4 regions of the Sinorhizobium sp. NFACC03 genome follow, and region 1 is predicted to be linked to each of the others. Evidence: predicted binding sites of a transcription regulator. Region 1 holds the regulator's gene; each other region holds the start of a gene.
The links. The regulator PhoB, encoded in region 1, activates phosphate uptake and scavenging genes when phosphate is short. The targets are predictions, from matches to a motif close to TGTCATNNANCTGTCAT.

Region 1 (5,222 bases):
TCGGTCAGGCCGCAGCGTTACCACTTGCCTTCCGCACTGCTTCGGCGGCGCGCTCGATGCGTGCGAGGCCCTCGCGTGCTTCCTCCGCCGTCACCGTCAACGGCGGCAGCAGGCGCAACACGTTGTCGCCGGCCGGCACGGCCAGGAGCTTCTCGGCGCGGATCTCCTTCAGGAGATCCGCCGAGGGGCCCTTTACCTTGATGCCCAGCATCAGGCCATCGCCGCGGATATCTTCGATGATATCGGGATAGCGATCCTTCAGCGAAGCAAGACCCTGGCGGAAGACGAGCGCGACGTCGCGCACATGGGCGAGGAAGCCATCAGCGAGGATGACGTCGAGCACGGCGTTGCCGACGGCCATCGCCAGCGGATTGCCGCCATAGGTCGAGCCATGCGTGCCCGCCACCATGCCGGCGGCCGCCTCTTCCGTCGCCAGGCAAGCGCCGAGCGGGAAGCCGCCACCGATACCCTTGGCAACGGCCATGATATCCGGGCGGATGCCCGTCCACTCATGGGCGAAAAGCTTGCCGGTGCGGCCGACGCCGGTCTGAACCTCGTCGAGGATCAGGAGCAGGCCGAATTCGTCGCAGAGGGCGCGCAGTTCCTGCATGAATTCCTTGGTCGCGGGACGGATGCCGCCCTCGCCCTGGATCGGCTCGATCAGGATCGCGGCGGTCTCCTCGGTGATCGCATTCTTGACGGCTGCGAGGTCGCCGAACGGAACCTGGTAGAACCCTGGGGCCTTTGGCCCGAAACCTTCAATGTACTTTTGCTGACCACCGGCCGCGATCGTCGCGATCGTGCGGCCGTGGAAGGCGCCCTCGAAGGTGATGATGTGAAACTTCTCCGGCTGGCCTTTGGCGAAGTGGTAGCGCCGCGCCGTCTTGATCGCGCATTCCAGCGCTTCCGCACCGGAATTGGTGAAGAAGACCCGATCAGCAAAGGTTACGGCGGCCAGGCGGCGTCCAAGACTTTCCTGACCGGGAACCTCGTAAAGGTTGGAAAGGTGCCAAACCTTCTCGGCCTGCGCCTTCAGCGCCTCGACGAGATGCGGATGCGCATGGCCGAGCGAGTTCACGGCAACGCCGGCAGCGAAGTCGAGATAGCGCGAGCCGTCTTCGGCGATCAGCCAGACGCCCTCTCCTCGCTCGAAACGCAACGGCGCGCGCATGTAGGTATCGTAAAGCGGCGTGGTTGCAGTCATGCGAGGCTCTCCTTCACTCCAATCGGCATCGGTCCCGCTGCTTCATGCGGCCCGATAAAAATCAAAAATGCCGCCTTTCGGCGGCGCAGGCACTATTCCTATTTCGCACTGCAATGTCAACAAAACCAAGCCTTGCAGCGCGGTAACGAGATCCATTTCCCTGCGACGAAAAAATCGGCCGGAAGGGCTTGCAAAAATGCAACGCTGATCGAGCAAGTTGGGGAAAACTACGAATTCGATTCGGCGTGATTCCCCGGACTCTTGCCACGGAGTCCGGCGGTCAGTACGTTAACATTCAATTACTAGACGCATGCGGCGGACCTAGTCACCAAAAGAGTTATCGCGTTTGCAACCTCGAGATTCAACCGGGGTGCGGTGAGGGATTCTGCCATCCCCAACGCTGAGAACGGAGAGTGCAGAAATGAACTGGACTGACGAGCGGGTGGAGAAACTGAAGAAGCTTTGGTCCGAGGGCCTGAGCGCAAGCCAGATCGCGGCACAGCTCGGCGGCGTCAGCCGTAACGCTGTCATCGGCAAGGTTCATCGCCTGAGCCTTCCCGGCCGCGCCAAAGCCGGCGGCAGCACCACTGCGGCAGCCCGCCCGAAGCGGCCGACCTCGGCGCCGCGCGCTCCGAACTACGCCTCGCGCGTTTCGACCCGCACCGTTGCCCGTCCGTCCGGCGCCACCGTCCTCAAGGAAGAGATCGAAGTCGATCTCGTTGCCGAGCAGGATTTCAGCATCCAGACCGACGTGGTCGTGCCGATGTCGCGCCGCCTCGAGCTGACCCAGCTCACCGAACGCACCTGCAAGTGGCCGATCGGCGACCCGCTGAAGGAAGAGTTCCACTTCTGCGGCAACGATTCCCCGGAAGCTTCGCCCTATTGCAGCTTCCATGCGCGGCTTGCCTACCAGCCATCCGCCGAGCGCCGTCGGATGCGCTAAGGATCCGCACAGGACCAAAACGAAAGGGGCCGATCGGCCCCTTTTTCATTGACTTCTGTTTGCCCTTCTCAGCTTTCGAGCGAGTAGCCGGCGCCGCGCACGGTGCGGATGACATCAGGCATGGTCGAGAAGTTCAGCGCCTTGCGCAGGCGGCCGACATGCACGTCGACGGTCCGCTCGTCGACATAGATGTCGTGGCCCCAGACGCCGTCCAGCAACTGCGAGCGCGAGAAGACACGGCCCGGAGAGGACATCAGGAACTCCAGCAGGCGGAACTCCGTCGGCCCCAGGCGAACTTCGCGGCTGCGACGATGGACGCGATGGGTTTCCCGGTCGAGCTCGATGTCGCCGCAGCGCAGCAGCGTCGAGAGAACTTCGGGCTTCGCCCGGCGGAGCATCGCCTTGACGCGGGCCATCAGCTCCGGCGTGGAGAAGGGCTTGACCACATAGTCGTCGGCCCCGGTCGCGAGACCGCGAACGCGCTCGCTTTCCTCGCCGCGCGCCGTCAGCATGATGATCGGCAGCCGCTCCGTCTCCGGGCGCTGGCGCAACCTACGGCAAAGCTCGATGCCGGAGACGCCAGGCAACATCCAGTCGAGGATCAGAAGGTCGGGCAGGCGTTCCTGTAGCCGGATCTCCGCCTCGTCACCCCTGAGGATCGTATCGACGTCGAAGCCTTCAGCTTCCAGATTGTAACGCAGCAGGACGCTCAGCGCCTCTTCGTCTTCGACCACGGCGATTTTTGGCAACATCAGGTAACGTCTCCTTACCGCGAGCGCCGCGCGGGTCCAGCGGACCGGCCGGCACTCAGACACTCTAAATCTGGAGCATCCCCGCCATTTTCAAAGGCGGTGCGAAAAGCCGCATGCTTCAGATGCAGGAATTCGGGGCCGCGACCGAAGCCGCGACCGGATGATACTCATGGGCATGCATTGCGAACGGCGCGTTTGACGCCAGAGCGGGATGAGGAAAAGTGTATGCGGTTGTCCCCCGCATCCCGCTCAAACCTTCTAGTCGTTGACCGAGCCCAACGTCGACGTGTTGTCATCCTTCGGGCGCTCGCCCTCCGGCTGGGCACCCGTCGCCATGTAATAGATCGTCTCGGCGATGTTGGTCGCGTGGTCGCCGATACGCTCGATGTTCTTGGCACAGAACAGAAGATGCGTGCAGGGCGTGATGTTGCGCGGATCTTCCATCATGTAGGTGAGCAGCTCGCGGAACAGCGAGGTGTAGATCGCGTCGATCTCCTCGTCGCGTTCGCGAATGCTATTGGCCTTTTCCGGCGAACGCGAGGCATAGACGTCGAGCACTTCCTTGAGCTGCACCAGAGCGAGTTCGGCGAGATGCTCGAGACCGCGGGCGAGCTTGCGCGGGATGCCCGAACCGGCAACCGCGATCACGCGCTTGGCAGTGTTCTTGCCGAGGTCGCCGACACGCTCCAGGTCGGAGGCGATGCGGATCGACCCCATGATCTCGCGAAGGTCGGCGGCGACCGGCTGGCGCTTGGCGATCGTGACAATCGCCTTCTCGCCGATCTGGCGCTCGGCATCATCGAGAACGGTGTCGTCCGAGATTACCTTTTGCGCCAGCGCCAGGTCGGAATTGACTAGGGCGCGGACGGATTCGGCGACCATCTGCTCGGCGAGACCGCCCATTTCCGAGATGCGGCGCGTCAGGTACTTCAGTTCTTCGTCATAGGCGGACATGATATGCATGGACATGATCGTCGATCCTTACAGGCGCTTTCCAGTGACTGTTGCAGCCGTGATTGGCCTCAGCCGAAGCGGCCCATGATGTAATCCTGGGTGCGCTGGTCATCCGGATTGGTGAACATCTTGTCGGTGTCGTTCTCCTCGACGAGATTGCCGAGGTGGAACATGGCGGTGCGCTGCGACACGCGGGCGGCCTGCTGCATCGAGTGGGTCACGATGACGATCGTGAAGTTCGTGCGCAGTTCGTGGATGAGTTCCTCGACCTTGGCGGTCGCGATCGGGTCGAGTGCCGAGCAGGGCTCGTCCATCAGGATGACTTCCGGGCTGACGGCAACAGCGCGTGCGATGCAAAGGCGCTGCTGCTGACCACCGGAGAGGCCGGTGCCCGGCTCCTGCAGGCGGTCCTTCACCTCGTTCCACAAACCTGCCTTCTGCAGGCTGGTCTCGACCACATCGTCAAAGTCCGCCTTGGTGCGGGCAAGTCCGTGGATGCGCGGACCGTAGGCGACGTTGTCGTAGATCGACTTCGGGAACGGGTTCGGCTTCTGGAAGACCATGCCGACGCGGGCGCGCAGCTCGACCACGTCAATGGTCGGGTCGTAGATGTCGTCCTCATCGAGCGTGATCTTGCCGGTGACGCGGCAGTTCTCGATGGTGTCGTTCATGCGGTTCAGCGTGCGCAGGAAGGTCGACTTGCCGCAGCCCGACGGACCGATCAGCGCCGTTACCGTGTTCTCGCGGATGTTGAGGTTGACGTCGAAAAGCGCCCGCTTCTCGCCGTAGTAGACCGACACATCCTTGCCGATCATCTTGAAGGGAACCGTGTTCATTTTCTGATCCAAGGCTTTCTCGACCGCTGCTTCTGACATGATGTTCATAGTAATTACCTCACTACCAACGGCGCTCAAAGCGACGTCGCAACAGAATGGCGCCAAGGTTCATGACGACGAGGAAGATGAGAAGTATGATGATCGCGCCGGAGGTGCGCTCGACGAAGGCGCGTTCCGCCTCGTTGGCCCACATGTAGATCTGCACCGGCAGCGCTGTCGATGGCTCCATCGGCGAACCGGGATAGTCGACGACGAAGGCGACCATGCCGATCAACAGCAACGGCGCGGTTTCGCCAAGCGCATGGGCAAGGCCGATGATCGTACCGGTCAGAATGCCCGGCATCGCCAGCGGCAGAACGTGGTGGAAGATGGTCTGCATCTTCGAGGCACCGAGACCGAGCGCCGCCGAACGGATGGACGGCGGAACCGCCTTCAAGGCCGCGCGGGTGGCGATGATGATCGTCGGCAGGGTCATCAGCGTCAGCACGAAACCGCCGACGACGGCCGCCGAACGCGGCATGCCGGCAAAGTTG
Region 2 (5,222 bases), on a different contig from region 1:
CAAAGCATTGGAGCCGGGACGTCGAAAGGCGCCCCGGCTCTTTCTTTGGTCGTCAAATCCCAAAACGTCCCAACACAAGCCCGTGCTCACCCGTCACCTCACTCCAACGTGACTTCCCGTTGATGCGTGGCCGGCGTATGTAATGAACTCCCCCATAAGGAGTAGGCCGACGGCCCCCAACGAAGTGACGCCATGACATCCGCAGACCGTTCTTTCATTCGCCCTTTTGCACTGGCTTTCGGGCTGTTCGCAGCCGCTGGTGCACCGGCCGGGGCACAGGACGGACAGGTGATCAAAGGCGTCGTGGAACTGTTCACCAGCCAGGGCTGTTCCTCCTGCCCGCCGGCCGATGCGGCACTGAAGGCCCTTGTCGATGGCGGTGACGTCGTGGCGCTCGCCTACCATGTCGACTACTGGAACTATCTCGGTTGGGCGGACACCCTGGCCTCCAAGGAAAATACCGAACGGCAATACGCCTATGCGCGCATGCTCGGCCGCAATGGCGTCTATACGCCCCAGGCGATCCTGAACGGGCGCGACCATGTCAACGGCGGCAATCTTCAGGCGATCAAGACGCGGCTGGAGACGATGAAGGCCGAAGGCAAGGGGCTTGCCGTTCCCGTCGAGGCGAAGATTGAGGGCGAAGAAATCCAGATCAACGTCGGTAGCGGCATCGGCAAGGCGAACGTCGTCGTCGTCTATTTCGACCGCGCGAAAGTGGTGAAGATGGAGAAGGGGGAGAACAGCGGCAAGGAAATCCCCTACTGGCATGCCGTGCGCGACATTCAGACGATCGGCATGTGGGACGGAAAGCCGGCAACCTTCACCCTTCCCGCAACGGTTCTGACCGAGCGGCCCGGCAACAGCGGCTGTGCCGTTCTCTTGCAATCGATGAAGGACAAGGAAACGCCGGGCGCGATCATCGGCGCCACGGCCGTGCTCGCCGGCCCGCAAGGCAAATTGTAAGCGGGCGCGGCGCAAGGGGGTGGTTCGGCCCGGCAGCATCGAGGGGCTGGGGCTGAGGGTTCGAAGTTACCGGACCGAACCGGCCATGGCTGCGTTCGGTGAACTCCCGCAGCATGACGACCTGACCGGACATACGGTGGCAACGACTCTGTCCGTCAGCGCTCGCGAGTTTTGCGGTGAATTGGGGCGGCGATTTGACTGAAATGGGGCAGAGGTAAGAAATGCCCTCTTCGTCCAACGGCTTCCGGCTTGCTTTTCGGCTCACGTCAGGCACACTGTTATCGTTCTGTCACAACAGAAGGCCGGATTGCCGATGACCGATGAGCCGGATTTGCCGCAAGGCGAGGCGCGCCATCAGCGCGAGACCACTTCCGAAGTGGTCGTCCATCTTCACGAATACAAGAACGCCAAGAACCCTCCCCCCATCACTTTCCATCGCCGCGAGTTGGACCAGATCCTTTGGGTCTACGGTCGAATGGTCGGCGAAGGCGAATGGCGGGACTACGCCATCGACCACCTGAAGGACCGCGCGGTCTTCTCGGTGTTCAAGCGTTCGGGAGAAATGCCGCTCTACCGGATCGAGAAGAACCCGAAGCTGTCGACGAAACAGGGCGCCTATAGCGTGCTGAACATTCACGGCACGATCCTGAAACGCGGCCACGAGCTCGCCCAGGTGCTCAAGGTGTTCGACAAGGTCCTGAAGCTGGTGGAAACCTGAAGCAGGTCGCGCAAAACTACGCAGCGGTTTTGCAATAACGACCTGCGAAATATCAGAAGCTTGAAGCGCTGGGAGCGGACCTGCAAGATCGCGACGCGCCTTAAGACCTGATCCGCACCGGCGTCCCGGTGAGATGCGCGGCGACCTCTTCCGACGCAGGGCTTTGACCCGCCCCGGGACGGCCGACTGCAATCAGCGCATGTCGGGCGTCCGCGAGGCGACGATCAGTTCTGATAGAGCGTGTCTGGATAGACGTCTTCCGGCGGATCGCTCTTCTGGCCCTCGCCAAGCGCGAGCTGCATGATCGCCGTGTCGAGCCAACGGCCATGCTTGAAGCCGGTCGCTTTCATCGTGCCCTGATGCTCGAAGCCGAGCGAACTGTGTACGGCGATCGATGCCGGGTGGGCACCGCCGATCACCGCAACCATCTGCCGGAAGCCGAGCTCGGTGCAACGACGAATGAGTTCGACGAGCAGCGCCTTGCCAGCACCCTTGCCGCGCGCTTCCGGCGCCAGGTAGATCGAATCCTCGACCAGAAAGCGATAGGCCGTGCGCGTCCGGAAGGCGGACGCATAGGCATAGCCGACGATCGATCCGCTGCCATCGCATGCGACCACATAGGGGTAGCCGTTGCCGATGATCGTCTCGAAGCGGTTTCGCATCTCCGCTTCGGAAGGAGGTTCGATCTCATAGGTGGCGACGCCGTTCAGTACGGATTCGCGATAGATCGCTGCGATGGCAGGAAGGTCGGCCAAGGTGGCGTCACGCAGACTCAGGGACATGGCGGTAAACTGCATCTCGAGGTTTCGTCGTCCTTTACTCCCATGGGGGCCGGGACGCGATCAACTATTTCCGGCAACAAAAAAGGCGGCCGAGGCCGCCTTTTCCGCTATTCGTTTCAAGCTTAGTTGTTCCGGTTGCCCATGAACTGCAGCAGGAACATGAACAGGTTGATGAAGTCGAGGTAGAGCGTCAGCGCGCCCATGATCGCCTTGCGGCCGGCAACGGTGCTGTCATCGGCTTCGTAGTACATTTCCTTGATCTTCTGCGTGTCGTAGGCGGTGAGGCCAGCGAAGATCAGAACACCGATCACGGAGATCGCGAAGCCGAGGGCCGACGAAGCAAGGAAGATGTTGACGATCGACGCGATGATCAGGCCGAAGAGGCCCATGATCAGGAACGTGCCGAAGCCCGACAGGTCCTTCTTGGTCGTGTAGCCGTAGAGCGACAGAGCGCCGAACGAAGCGGCCGTGACGAAGAACGTCTGCACGATGCTCTGGCCGGTGAAGACCAGGAAGATCGACGACAGAGACAGGCCCATCAGGGCGGCATAGATCCAGAACGTCGTCTGTGCTGCGGAGACGCTCATCGAATTAATGCGGAAGCTCATGAAGAAGACCATCGCCAGCGGCGCCAGCATCACGACCCACTTCAGGGGCGAAGCGTAGATGAGCTGGGCGAATGCCGGATTGGAGGCGGCAAGCGCATAGGTTCCGTAAGCTGCCACGCCGGTGATCGCCAGGCCCAGGGCCATCAGGTTGTAGACCTTCAGCATGTACGCGCGAAGGCCCTCATCGATCACGGCACCCGCCTGAGCGCCGGCGGGCGACATTCGGGTTTGGTAGTTTCTCAGATCAGCCATTGTTTCCTCATTTAAGCTCCGGTGGAAGTTACGGTGTCGGGCGGCGAACAGTCTCGCTTTGGAAGGCTGGCTTCCACGCCCAGGCGCCGCTGCGGAGCTCCAGCATGCCTGTGGATAAATATGATGCCGAAACCCGTTGCGTACAAGACCCGAAGCCCCTGGATTCGAACGCATCCGGCCGTTTCCGGCATGCACGAGAGGGATTTACGGTTAACTTCACCGCTCAAAGCTCCCGCAGGACCGGCGCCGCCTTCTGCCCGAGAATACGCCAGGTACCGGCAAGACCGATGCCGACGGTCATCACCAGCGCCCCGACGACGGTCAGGATGGCGACATCCGGCAGGAAGTCTGACGGCAACTTCATGATGCGGCTGACGACGAACCAGGCGGCAACTCCGCCGGCAAACAGCGCGAAAACCGCAGTTGCGAGGCCGAGAATGGCATATTCGTAGCTGAACGCCCGGATGAGGGTCGCGCGCGTCGCACCCAGCGTTTTCAGCACCACGGCATCATGGACGCGCGCCCGGTTGCCAGCGGCGAGCGCACCGGCAAGCACCAGGACGGAGGCGACGAGCGCCACCGCGGCGGCTGCCCGGATGGCGGTTGCCAACTGTCCAAGCAGCCCGTTCACGATGTCGAGAGCATCCTTGACCCGCACGCTTGTGATCGTCGGATAGGCGTTGGTGACGGCCTTCAGCACCGCCGCCTCCTCTTCCGGCGTCGCTGCCGGATCGATGACCGTTGCCAACCACGCATGCGGCGCACCGGCAAAGGTGTTCGGCGAAAACACCATGACGAAGTTGATCGAAAGCGATTCCCACTCGACGTTGCGGAAATTGGCGATCTTGGCGGTGATGTTGCGACCAAGCACGTTGACGGTCACGGTGTCGCCGATCTTCAGGCCGAGTTCGCCGGCCTCTTCCGCCGAGAAGGAAACCAAGGGCTCGCTACTATAGTCGGCCGGCCACCACGTGCCCGCGGAAAGCGTCGCGTTCTCCGGCTTGTTCTTGGCATAGGTGATGCCGCGGTCGCCGCGCAGCACCCACTGGCCGCCGGGCGGCACGTTGCGGCTGTTCACGTCCTCACCGTTGAAGGCAATGATCCGGCCACGCAGCATCGGCACCTCGATGACCTTGCCCTTCGGGATCGTCCGGTTGAGCACCGAGCGGAAGCCTTCGATCTCGTTGCCCTGGATATCGACGAAGAAGAAGTTCGGCGCCCGCTCCGCCATGCTGCCGGTAAGCTCGCGGCGCAGATTGCCGTCGATCAGAGCCAACGTTACAAGCAGCGCCAGCCCAAGACCCAGCGACAACACGACCGAGGACGTGAGTGCGCCGGGGCGATGGATGTTGCCGATCGCCAGCCTGAGGGCCGGCGAGTTGACCCGCGGGCTGCGGCGCGCAAGCCAGGCGATCGCGAGCGCGACGACGCGCAGGACAATGAAGGCAAAGGCGATCGCGCCCAGGAACACCAGCGAAATATAGCGGTCGTAGGCCGTCCAGATCGCGAGCCCCGCGAGCGCGGCAAGACAAGCGACGGCGCCGAGCAAATAGGGCCATGCCGGAAAGCCGGAGGGGTCGAAGCCCTGCTGGCGGAAGAGCGCGGTTGCCGGAATGGCCCGTGCCCGCCCGAGCGGCAGGATGGCAAAAGTCAGCGCCGTCAGCACGCCGAAGAGCGCGGCAAGACCGAGCGCCCCCGGATAGAGATGAAACTCCGTCGAGATCGGCAATAAATCTGCCAGGAACTGCGCTGCGATGAAGGGGATCAGCATGCCGAGGGCGAGACCGATCACGATGCCGATCAAGGCGATCATCAGGATCTGCGCGAGATAGATCATCGCCACCAGCGAGGCAGGAGCGCCCAGGCATTTGAAGGTGGCGATCACGCTGCGCTTCT
Region 3 (5,222 bases), on a different contig from region 1:
CAAGGGCATGACGGTGCGGCTCGTCGAGCAACAGGCCATCGGTGCCGGCGCGAGCGGCGGCCCACTGGGCGCGCTCATGCCGCATATGCCCGACCGCTGGAATGCCAAGAAGCAATTCCAGTTCGAAGCGCTGGTGTCCCTCGAAGAGGAGATCGCGCAGCTCGAAGCCGAGGCGGGGGTGTCGACCGGCTATCGCCGCACCGGGCGGCTGATGCCGCTCGCCAAGCCGCACTTACGCGACATTGCGCTCCGGCATGAACAGGACGCACGACAGCAATGGCGCGCGGGCGACCGGCAATTCTTCTGGCATGTCCAGGAGGAAGGCCCGAAGGGTTGGCCAGGCACGGAGGCAACGGCGCATGGCGTCGTTTTCGATACGCTGGCCGCGCGGGTGTCGCCGCGCCGCACGCTGTCGGCCCTGCGTGCCGCCCTGTTGCAGTTGCAGAATGTTCAGATCGATGAAGGCTCGGGCGTGCGCGCCATCCTTCCGGCGCACGGCAGGGCCGAGCGTGACGATGGCAGCCGGCTCAGCTTCGACCATTGCATCATCGCTGCCGGCATCGGCAGTTTCCCGCTGATCGATGCTGTGTCGGGGCCGCTGAAAGCGACGAGCGGCACGGCGGTCAAGGGCCAGGCCGCGCTCTTGAGGGCGGATGTCGATCCAGGCCTGCCGGTTATTTTCACCGATGGCGTCTACATCATCGCTCATGACGATGGCCATGTGGCGATCGGCAGCACCAGCGAGAACAGCTTTGCCGATCCACTGTCCACGGACGAACAGCTCGACGATCTCCTTCGACGCGCCACGTTGCTGGCGCCGTGTCTGGCGGATGCGGAGGTGGTCGAGCGCTGGGCCGGGCTCAGGCCAAAGTCGGCGGGGCGCGAACCCATGGTCGGGCGGCACCCTGATCATTCGAACATTTCCGTGCTGACCGGCGGCTTCAAGGTGAGCTTCGGGATTGCGCATCGGTTGGCGCGCTTCGTTGTCGACGAGATCGCCGGTCTCCCGACGCTCGATCTGCCGGAATCCTTCCTGTGCCGGAACCACATTGCGGCGCTTCGCGAGAAGCATCTCTAGAGCATCCCGCTCTCAAGTGGAATCACTGGAAGCGGAAAGATGCTCTAGATTCAAAGTGCTAGAGCGTCCTTTGTGCGTTCACTTGAACGCACGGCGCTCTAGGATCGGGCATAGGAAAGGCCCCGCCGCTGGCGGAGCCTCGAATATTCAGACATTCGAAAGTCCGACCTTACATCCAGTAGGGCGGTACGCCGTAGTAGTCGTAGACGCGACGGCCGTTTTCCTCGTTCCAGTTGTATTCCTCGTTGCCGCGATATTTCGGTGCGCGCTCGACTTGATCGCGCGTCACGTCGGTGCGATAGCCGCCGAGGTTTTCGTCATAGGTCAACTTCGCCCAGGGCAGCGGATAGTGGTCTTCGCCGAGGCCGAGGAAACCGCCGAAACCGAGCACGGCGTAGGCAACGCGACCGCTGCGTTTTTCGATGATCACGCGCTCGATCGAGCCGATGTGCTTGTTGTCGGAGCCATAGACCTTCGTGCCTTCAACCTTGTCGCTTCCGATCAGGGTTTCCTTGATCCGGGCATCCTGCAGGTTTGCGTTGTGATAGCTCACGCTTCTTCTCCATCCTTGATTGTTACCTTGAGGGAACGGCCGTTGGGCTGGATGGTTCCGAAAATCCGGCGCAAGCCGGCGGGATCGCGTGGTTTTGCAGGATCCACTTCGTCAATCTGTCACGCAAATCACCTAAGACGCGGCCAATAGATCACGATGATCCCGAGCCGGATCGGCACTCATAAGCGTGATCGATCTCATTGGAGCGGGGCGGAAAACCGCAGGCATTTTTCCTCATCCCGCTCGAACGGATACCGGAGCCAGACATGCGCTACGCCATTTGTTTTACGCCGCCGATGGCCGACCCGCTTTCCGCGGTTGCCGCAAGCTGGCTTGGGCGCAACGTCTATTCCGGCGAACCGACGGAACTGCCTTCGGTTGCGGGCCTGAGCTCTGCCGACATCGCCTACCATACGGCCGTACCGCGCCGCTTCGGTTTCCATGCGGTGATGATGTCGCCGTTTCGTCTGCATCCGGATATGACGGAATCACAGCTCCTGAAGGCGCTGATGCATTTTGCCGGCGCGCAGACACCGTTCGAAATCGATCGCCTGGAGGTCGCCCGCATCGGCCGGTGCTTTGGCCTGATGCCGCAGGTCCCGAGCACCGCGATGCATCTGCTGGCCGCCAATATCGTTCAGGAGTTCGATGCTTTTCGTGCGCCACTCAGCGAAGACGAGATCGAGCGCTCCGATCCGGATCGGCTGACCGCACCGCAGTTTTCCAACCTGCACCGCTGGGGCGATCCTCATGTGATGGACGAGTACCGCTTTCACATGATGTTGACTGGCCCGCTCGCGTCGGACGCGATACGCCAGGTCGAGGCGCCGCTTCGCGACCTGTTCGAGCCATGCCTGGCGACGCCGCTTGCCATCGGCAGCCTTGCCCTCTTCGTCGAGCAAGAGACCGGCGCGCCCCTGCGCGTGCATTCGCAGCACCCGCTCGGCAAGATCTCCACGAATGCGCGCGCCGAGCGCGCCAAGCGCGTTGCCGCCGATCCCTCTCTTGGTTCGGGATCGATCCGGCCCTTGCCGCTCATCGTCGCGGCATTGATGGCGCATCGCTAGTGAGAGCGCAGAATTCAGCCTTCGTCTCATTCCGAACTCGTCGCCCAGCAACCCTTCGCGGGTAGATTTCGGTATCGACAATCCGGTCGGCGGTGATACCGTTCTGGAAAAATCGAAGGGTGATTTGATGTCTGAGACTAAGTATCCGCGCGACCTCGTTGGCTACGGCCGCAATCCGCCGAAGGCAAACTGGCCGGGCGATGCGCGCATTGCCGTGCAGTTCGTGCTGAACTACGAGGAGGGCGGCGAGAGCTGCATTCTCGATGGCGACGCGGCGTCCGAATGTCTGCTGTCCGAGATCGTCGGCGCGCAGCCCTGGCAGGGACAGCGTAATCTCAACATGGAATCGATCTACGAATATGGCGCACGCTCCGGTTTCTGGCGGCTGTGGCGCATGTTCACGAGCCGTAACGTTCCGCTGACGGTCTACGGCGTGACGCTCGCCATGGCGCGCAATCCGGAAGCGGTTGCGGCCATGAAGGAAGCCGGCTGGGAAATCGCCAGCCACGGCCTGCGCTGGCTGGAATACAAGGATTTTCCGGAGGAGGTCGAGCGCGAGCATATCCGCGAAGTCGTCCGTCTGCATACGGAACTGACCGGCGAGCGCCCGCTCGGCATCTACCAGGGCAAGCCTTCGGCCAATACGCTGAAGCTGGTGCTGGAGGAGGGCGGCTTCCTCTATTCCTGCGACAGCTACGCCGACGAACTGCCCTATTGGTTGCCGGGGCTGCCGGCCGACAAGCCGCATCTGATCATCCCCTATACGCTCGATACCAACGACATGCGTTTTGCCACCAACCAGGGCTTCAACTCCGGCGACCAGTTCTTCACCTATCTCAAGGACAGCTTCGACGTGCTCTATGAGGAAGGCCGTCAGGGCGATGCCAAGATGATGAACATCGGCCTGCACTGCCGGCTCGTCGGCCGCCCTGGCCGCGCCGCAGCCCTTGCCCGGTTCATCGATTACGTGATGTCGCACGATAAGGTCTGGGTGCCCAGGCGCATCGACATCGCCAACCACTGGTACCAGCACCACAAGCCGGAAGGGACGCTCTGATGTCCGACCGCGACGCCTTCGTCGCCCGTTTCGGCGGCGTGTTCGAGCATTCGCCCTGGGTGGCCGAACGCGCTTACGATCGCGCCGCGGCGGCGGGTTTGATGGCGGGCAACGTGCATTCGGCGCTCTGCCAGGCTTTTCGTGCGGCGTTGCCGCGCGAAAAGCTGCAAGTGCTGCGCGCCCACCCGGATCTCGCCGGAAAGCTGGCGATCGCGGGCAAGCTTACGGCAGACTCGACCGCCGAGCAGGCGTCTGCTGGCCTCGATCGGTTGACGCCCGAGGAACATCAGCGCTTCACGGCGCTGAACGATGCCTACACGAAGAAATTCGGCTTCCCCTTCATCATCGCCGTGAAGGGGCTCACCAAGGGTCAGATTCTCGCCTCCTTCGAAAGCCGCATTGACAATTCGCCCGAAGAGGAATTTGAAACCGCTTGCGCGCAGGTGGAGAAAATCGCCCGCCTGCGGCTGCAGTCGATGCTTCCTGGAGACGAAAATGCCTGACAAAACCGTTCGATACGCGTCCTCGCACATGGGGGAGGCCATCGAACCGGACTTCGCACGCGCGCCAATGCAGGAGGTTAACGCCTGATGTCGCGCCTGCTTACGATCGAACCGCTGACGCGCGACGCCTTTGCACCCTTCGGAACCATCATCGAAGCCGATCCGGCGACGATGCGCTACATCAACGGCGGCAACACGGAACGTTTCCACGGGCTGGCGCGCGCCGATGTGATCGGCGACGGCGCCAATGTCATCATCAACATCTTCCGCGGTCAGCCCCGCGCTTTTCCCTATGCGGTGACGATGATGGAGCGCCACCCTCTCGGCAGCCAGAGCTTTTCACCGCTCGACGATCGCCCCTGGCTCGTCGTCGTCGCCGAAGACGAGAACGGGCGTCCGGGCACGCCGCGGGTATTCCAGGCGAGCGGCAAGCAAGGGGTCAATTACGGCCGCAACGTCTGGCATCACCCGTTGATGTCGATCGGCGCCGTCAGCGATTTCCTGATCGTCGATCGCGATGGGCCGGGCAACAACCTCGAAGAGTATTTCTACGACGAGTCCTTCGTCATTTCGAGCCCAGTCTAGCGGCATGATGAGAAGTGCGTGCGGTTCGCCGCGCGCATGTCGCCCTACAGCGCCGCGCGTCTTATCAGACGCGCAAAGGTCGCTGTAGCACTTTGATTCACTGCATGTTTTTGTCCTTTAATCGGCTACGATTAAAGGAAACATGCAGTAGCAGAAAAGAGGATACCATGAGCAGCACCGGCCGCCTGACGACCCATGTACTCGACACCGCGCTCGGCAAGCCGGCCGAAGGCCTGCGCATCGATCTCTATTGGCTGGAGGGCGAAGAGCGACAGCTGATCCGGACCGTCCACACCAACAGCGACGGCCGTGTCGACGGGCCGATGGTCGAAGGCGTCGGCTTCATGGCCGGCAATTACGAGCTGGTCTTCCACGCCGG
Region 4 (5,222 bases), 690 kb from region 1:
TGCGTGTCGCGAGCGCATAGGCTGTTCCGAGCACGGCAATCGCAAGTGTGGTGACGAGCCCATCGGTCCAGGCATGAAGGGCAAGGACAAAGAACGCGAACGAACCGGCGACCAGTAATCCAGCCGTGATATCGCGCGCCTCCGCCTCGCCGCCGCGGCGGTAAAGCCAGTCCACTAACGCGAGCAGCGCGGCTCCGGCGAAGAGCGAGAACAGGCCGTGCGGCAGATCGAAGGCATAGTTGCCGGTCATCAGGAACGACATCGCCGTCAGGGCGATCGGGACAACCGCGGCGATGCCGGCCCAAAGGGTCGAATAATGCGGATGGGTGACGAGGCGGCGCGATAGCACGAAGCCGCCGAGCAACACGAACAGCGCCGCAAGCAGCATTGCCGTGATCATGGCGGTGCGGCCAGGCAGCACGATCGTCGGCAGAGCGTCGGCAAGCGAGGGATCGAGATAGGCGAGCACGCCACTCAGCGCCGTCAGGCTCCAGACGCCGGCGACTGCGCCGACGGCGGAAAGTACGGCGGGATAGACCGCCGTCGCTCGCCAGGCTCCCAAGGCAGCGAGGACAGCAATGACAACGGCAAACTCCGTCACCGGATACGTCGCCGCGGAAACCGCCGGGCTGATCAGAAGGAGCGCAAGCACCGTGGCGGCGATGGCCGCGGAAATGGAGATTGCCGCATGCGGCGGGATAAACAACCGTTCCCACTGTCCGGCAACGGCGCCGCGCCGCTGCGCACCCTCAGGCACTTCGGGCGCGGGAGCAGCTTCCGTAGCACCTGGCCAGACGAGGCCGATGCCGACGATCATCACCAACAGCGCAAATGTGACCGGCAGCGGTTCGAATGGCGAGGCCGCAGTGATATAGGCAAGCCCCCAAAGCCCGATGCCGACGTTGGCAAGGGTCGGCACTACCGTCCAAGTCCGCAGCCGCGACGCGAGCAAAGTCGCCAGCCAGACGACCGAGAGGAAACCGAAGAGGACCCAGGGGCGCGGTTCGTCGCTCGAGACGAGTGCCGGGGTTGCGAGCGAGGCAAGCAGACCGAGGCCGGCGAGCGCCTGCCCATGCAGCAGCGACAGACCAACGGTCGCCAGCGAGGTCGCGGCCAGCAGAACGAATGCCGCGCCCGTGCCGATATAGCCGTAGATGCCATAGGCGGCATAGGCGACACCGAACAGGGTGACGGCACCGGCCGCAGTCAGGATGCCGGGGATCATCGCGTTCTGGAATTCATTGGCGATGACAGGCACCGCACGCCTGCGGATGACCTCCCCTGCGGCCATCAACAGGAGGCCGAACAGGGCGGCAAGCGTCAGGCGAACCGCCGGGCTCAGGAGGCCGGCATCAATCGAATATTTGACCATGAAGACGCCGCCGAGCGCGAGCGCAATGCCGCCGACCCAGACCGCCCAACGCGCGCCGAGGCGGCTTTCCAGGCTTTCGGTCTGACGGAGCGCAGCCGGTACCGGCTGTGGCGCTTCTGTGCTGGCGGCAATGGTCTCGCCACCCTCGATGTCTTCCGCCGCCTTCTCCACTTCGCCGAAGATCCGGGCACCCTCGCGCGCGCCGGCCGTCAGGCCGATCGCAGTCTCCTCGACCGTCTCCGGTTCCACCGGCGATTCGGGCGCGGCGGCGAGCTCTTCGGTCGTCGCTTCGGCCTGAACGCCTTCGCCCGATGAGGTCTTCAGCTTTGCGACCTCGGCCTTCAGCGCGGAGATTTCAGCCCCCAGCCGCTCGGCCGTCTTGCGACCGCCGGCGAAGGCGGAAAGAGCGAGGATAAAGGCAAGAAAAGCAAAGAGTTCGAACATGTATACCCCTGACGGTCGCACCGGCGTGCTCGGCGCAACCATACAAACTTTTGTACGCTCGCCAAATCTCTACAGCGCCGCGCGTCTTATCAGACGCACAAAGGTCCCTGTAGCTGCATGTTTTTATCCTGAAATCGAATGGGATTTCAGGAAACATACAATAGACGGCCGAGCGCTGTAATCTCTTCACGGAAATGTCGCAGAACTGTCACCGGGCAACTGGTACAGGCGGATGAACACCGCTGTCTCGGCGCGGTGGTTTCCATCGTTCAACCAGGAGACCCGATCATGGACAAGCATCTCGGCCAGACGGAAGAGACCGAATTCAAGACGCTGACGGAACGCAGGGAAGAGCTGGAAGACATTGGCCACAACTGTTCCACCAACCCGACGATGGGCGACATCATCCATCGCCGTTTCTCGCGCCGCTCCTTCATCGGCGGCTCGCTCGCCGTTGCCGCGATTTCGACGACGGTCAGCCCGCTGGCTCTCCTGACCGCACAAGAAGCACGCGCCGAGGAAGGTTCGCGCTTCGACTTCACCGAGATCGAAGCCGGCGTCGACGAGAAGCACCACGTCGCCGAGGGTTACGATGCCGACATCCTGCTGCGCTGGGGCGACAAGATCTTCGCGGATAGCCCGGAGTTCGACCCGAAGAACCAGACGGCCGCTGCCCAGGAAAAGCTGTTCGGCTATAACAACGACTATGTCGGCTTCATTCCGCTCGACGGCAGCGCCGACCATGGCCTCCTGGTCGTCAACCACGAATATACCAATGCCGAGCTGATGTTCCCGGCCTTCGCCAGCGTCGTGAAGGAAAAGGTGACGAAGGACGGCAAGGAAGTCGAGGAAGAGAAGGTCGTTCTCGGTGAGTACACCAAGAAACTGGTCGACATCGAAATGGCCGCCCATGGCGGCACGATCATCGAGATCCGCAAGGTCGACGGCAAGTGGCAGCCGGTTCTCGACGGCAAGAACAATCGCCGCATCACGGTCAACACCGAGATGCAGATCACCGGGCCGGCCGCCGGTCATGACCGCCTGAAGACGCCGTCCGACCCGACGGGAAAGAAGGTGTTCGGCACGATCAACAATTGCGCCGGCGGGGTCACCGCCTGGGGCACCTACATGATGGCCGAAGAAAACTTCAACGGCTATTTCGGCGGCGAGCTCGCCGAAGACCACCCGGAGTACAAGCAGCTCAAGCGCCTGGGCGCACCGGGCGGCCAGTACGAATGGGCCTCCTTCTACGACCGTTTCGACGTCTCCAAGGAACCGAACGAAGCCAATCGCTTCGGCTGGATCGTCGAGGTCGACGCGCTGGATCCGACCTCGGTACCGAAGAAGCGCACCGCACTCGGCCGCTACAAGCACGAAGGCTGTGAATCGATCGTCAACAAGGATGGGCGCGTCGTGCTCTATTCCGGCGACGACGAGCGTTACGACTATGTCTACAAGTTCGTGACCAAGGGCGCCTTCAACCCTGATGATCGCGCCGCCAACATGGACCTCTTCGACGAAGGCACGCTCTATGTCGCCAAGTTCGACGAGGACGGCACCGTCACCTGGATGCCGCTTACCCACGGCGAAGGCCCGCTGACCGAAGCCAACGGCTTCGCCTCGCAGGCGGACGTGCTGATCAACACCCGCTTCGCCGCCGACGCGCTCGGTGCCACCAAGATGGATCGCCCGGAGGACGTTCAGCCGAACCCGAAGACGGGCAAGGTCTACGTGATGCTGACCAACAACACCAAGCGCAAGGCAGAAGAAGTCGACGCCGCCAATCCGCGCGCCAAGAATGCTTTTGGCCACATCGTCGAGATCACCGAGACCGACGGCGACTTCGCGTCGCTCAAGAGCCGCTGGGACGTGCTGCTGAAGTGCGGCGATCCCGCCGTTGCCGAGGTTGGCGCCTCGTTCTCGACGGCGACCACCAAGAACGGCTGGTTTGGCATGCCCGACAACTGCGCCATCGACACCGACGGCCGCCTCTGGGTTTCGACCGACGGCAACAACCAGAAGGAAACCGGCCGGACCGACGGCATCTGGGCGATCGACACGGACGGCAGTGCCCGCGGCACGTCGAAGCTCTTCTTCCGCGTGCCGGTTGGCGCGGAAATGTGCGGCCCGTGCTTCAACCCGACGTCGGACACCTTCTTCCTGGCCGTCCAGCATCCGGGCGACGCCGGTCTTGCCACTTTCGAGACGCCAGCAACCCGCTGGCCTGATTTTAGGGATGACATGCCGGTGCGCCCGGCCGTCGTCGCGGTGACCAAGCAGGGCGGCGGCCGTATCGGCTGACAAGAGCTGCGATCGCAAAGAAGAACGCCGCGCACTGTCGCGCGGCGTTTCTTGTTTCTGGAGTTGTTTTCACGCCGCAATTCCGGATGGAAACCGCTTCGCACTTTTCCTGAAATTGTATTTGAAGCGACGCAATTCCGGACGGAAAACCGCTTCGCACTTTTCCTGAAATTGCTTTTAACGCCGCAGATTGTCGATCGGGAAGATCGCGCAGGTTTCGGTGCCGTGGGCCAGCAGCTTGCCGTTTCCATCGCGAAGCCAGGCTTCCGAAGTCGCGATCGTCCGTCCGCGATGCACGATGCGCCCCTCGCAGAAGACCTCGCCCATGCCCGGCAGTAGCGGCCGGACGAGGTTGACCTTGAATTCGACTGTCGTATAGGCCTCGCCGGGTTTCACCGTGGTGAAAACTGCACAGCCGAGCGCCGAGTCCATGATCGTCGCCGTCCATCCGCCATGCACCGTGCCGAGCGGATTGAGATGTTCCTCGTTCGGAAATCCCTTGAAGACCACCCGGCCCTCTTCGACTTCGCTCAGTCCGAACTTCAGCGTCTTCGACATCGGCGGCGCCGGCAGCTCGCCGCTCAGCAAGTCCTGCATCGCCTTGAGGCCACCGTCGCGGGCGACGCGGTCCAGCGACAGTACGCCGATACCGGATACGGACATGCCGGGATAAAGTTCTTGATACATTGATAACTCCTGGGGGTCAGGCGGCGGAGGATTGCGCCTTCAGCGCTTTGAGCGCCGCATGGACGAAGCCGTCGCGCGCGGAAGAAACGTCGAGGCCGCGCGGCTCATAGACATGGCGGTGGAGGAAGAAGGCGGTCAGGCGGAAAGCGGCGGCAAGGCTGTCGTGATCGGCAGCTCGGCGCGCTTCGGCGGAAAGGAAATCCGGCAGCGCCAGCATGCGGTCCGCATAACGCTCCCCGGCCGAGCGGCAAACCGCCCTGCCCGATTTCGGCGACACATAGACAAGCTCGGTGCGGGCGCCGGTTGCCACACATTCCGTCAGATCGAGCCCGAAGCCGAGATCGTTGAGAACCGCGAGCTCGAAGCGCACGAACAATTCTCCGGCATCGGCCGGATCGGCGAGATGATCGACAATGAC

Region 2: BLU35_RS11070 (DUF2794 domain-containing protein) is a predicted target of PhoB. The motif match lies at 1,243-1,259, and genes of this name have one in related genera.
Region 3: BLU35_RS18780 (DUF1045 domain-containing protein) is a predicted target of PhoB. The motif match lies at 1,738-1,754, and genes of this name have one in related genera.
Region 4: BLU35_RS03750 (PhoX family protein) is a predicted target of PhoB. The motif match lies at 2,012-2,028, and genes of this name have one in related genera.

Annotation. Positions count from the first base shown of each region.
Region 1 covers NZ_FMXF01000001.1:74,422-79,643, reverse strand. The annotation lists gene BLU35_RS00375 (aspartate aminotransferase family protein) at 5-1,204, opposite strand; gene BLU35_RS00370 (GcrA family cell cycle regulator) at 1,626-2,147, shown strand; gene phoB (phosphate regulon transcriptional regulator PhoB) at 2,216-2,899, opposite strand; gene phoU (phosphate signaling complex protein PhoU) at 3,158-3,871, opposite strand; gene pstB (phosphate ABC transporter ATP-binding protein PstB) at 3,922-4,737, opposite strand; gene pstA (phosphate ABC transporter permease PstA) at 4,751-5,222, opposite strand, start outside.
Region 2 covers NZ_FMXF01000006.1:23,077-28,298, reverse strand. The annotation lists gene BLU35_RS11075 (DUF1223 domain-containing protein) at 193-966, shown strand; gene BLU35_RS11070 (DUF2794 domain-containing protein) at 1,280-1,684, shown strand; gene BLU35_RS11065 (GNAT family N-acetyltransferase) at 1,909-2,466, opposite strand; gene BLU35_RS11060 (Bax inhibitor-1/YccA family protein) at 2,589-3,326, opposite strand; gene BLU35_RS11055 (ABC transporter permease) at 3,550-5,222, opposite strand, start outside.
Region 3 covers NZ_FMXF01000014.1:142,784-148,005, reverse strand. The annotation lists gene BLU35_RS18790 (NAD(P)/FAD-dependent oxidoreductase) at 1-1,078, shown strand, start outside; gene BLU35_RS18785 (PRC-barrel domain-containing protein) at 1,248-1,631, opposite strand; gene BLU35_RS18780 (DUF1045 domain-containing protein) at 1,898-2,698, shown strand; gene puuE (allantoinase PuuE) at 2,826-3,755, shown strand; gene uraD (2-oxo-4-hydroxy-4-carboxy-5-ureidoimidazoline decarboxylase) at 3,755-4,258, shown strand; gene BLU35_RS18765 (ureidoglycolate lyase) at 4,346-4,843, shown strand; gene uraH (hydroxyisourate hydrolase) at 5,011-5,222, shown strand, end outside.
Region 4 covers NZ_FMXF01000001.1:768,493-773,714, reverse strand. The annotation lists gene BLU35_RS03755 (DUF2339 domain-containing protein) at 1-1,816, opposite strand, end outside; gene BLU35_RS03750 (PhoX family protein) at 2,105-4,117, shown strand; gene BLU35_RS03745 (PaaI family thioesterase) at 4,295-4,804, opposite strand; gene recO (DNA repair protein RecO) at 4,821-5,222, opposite strand, start outside.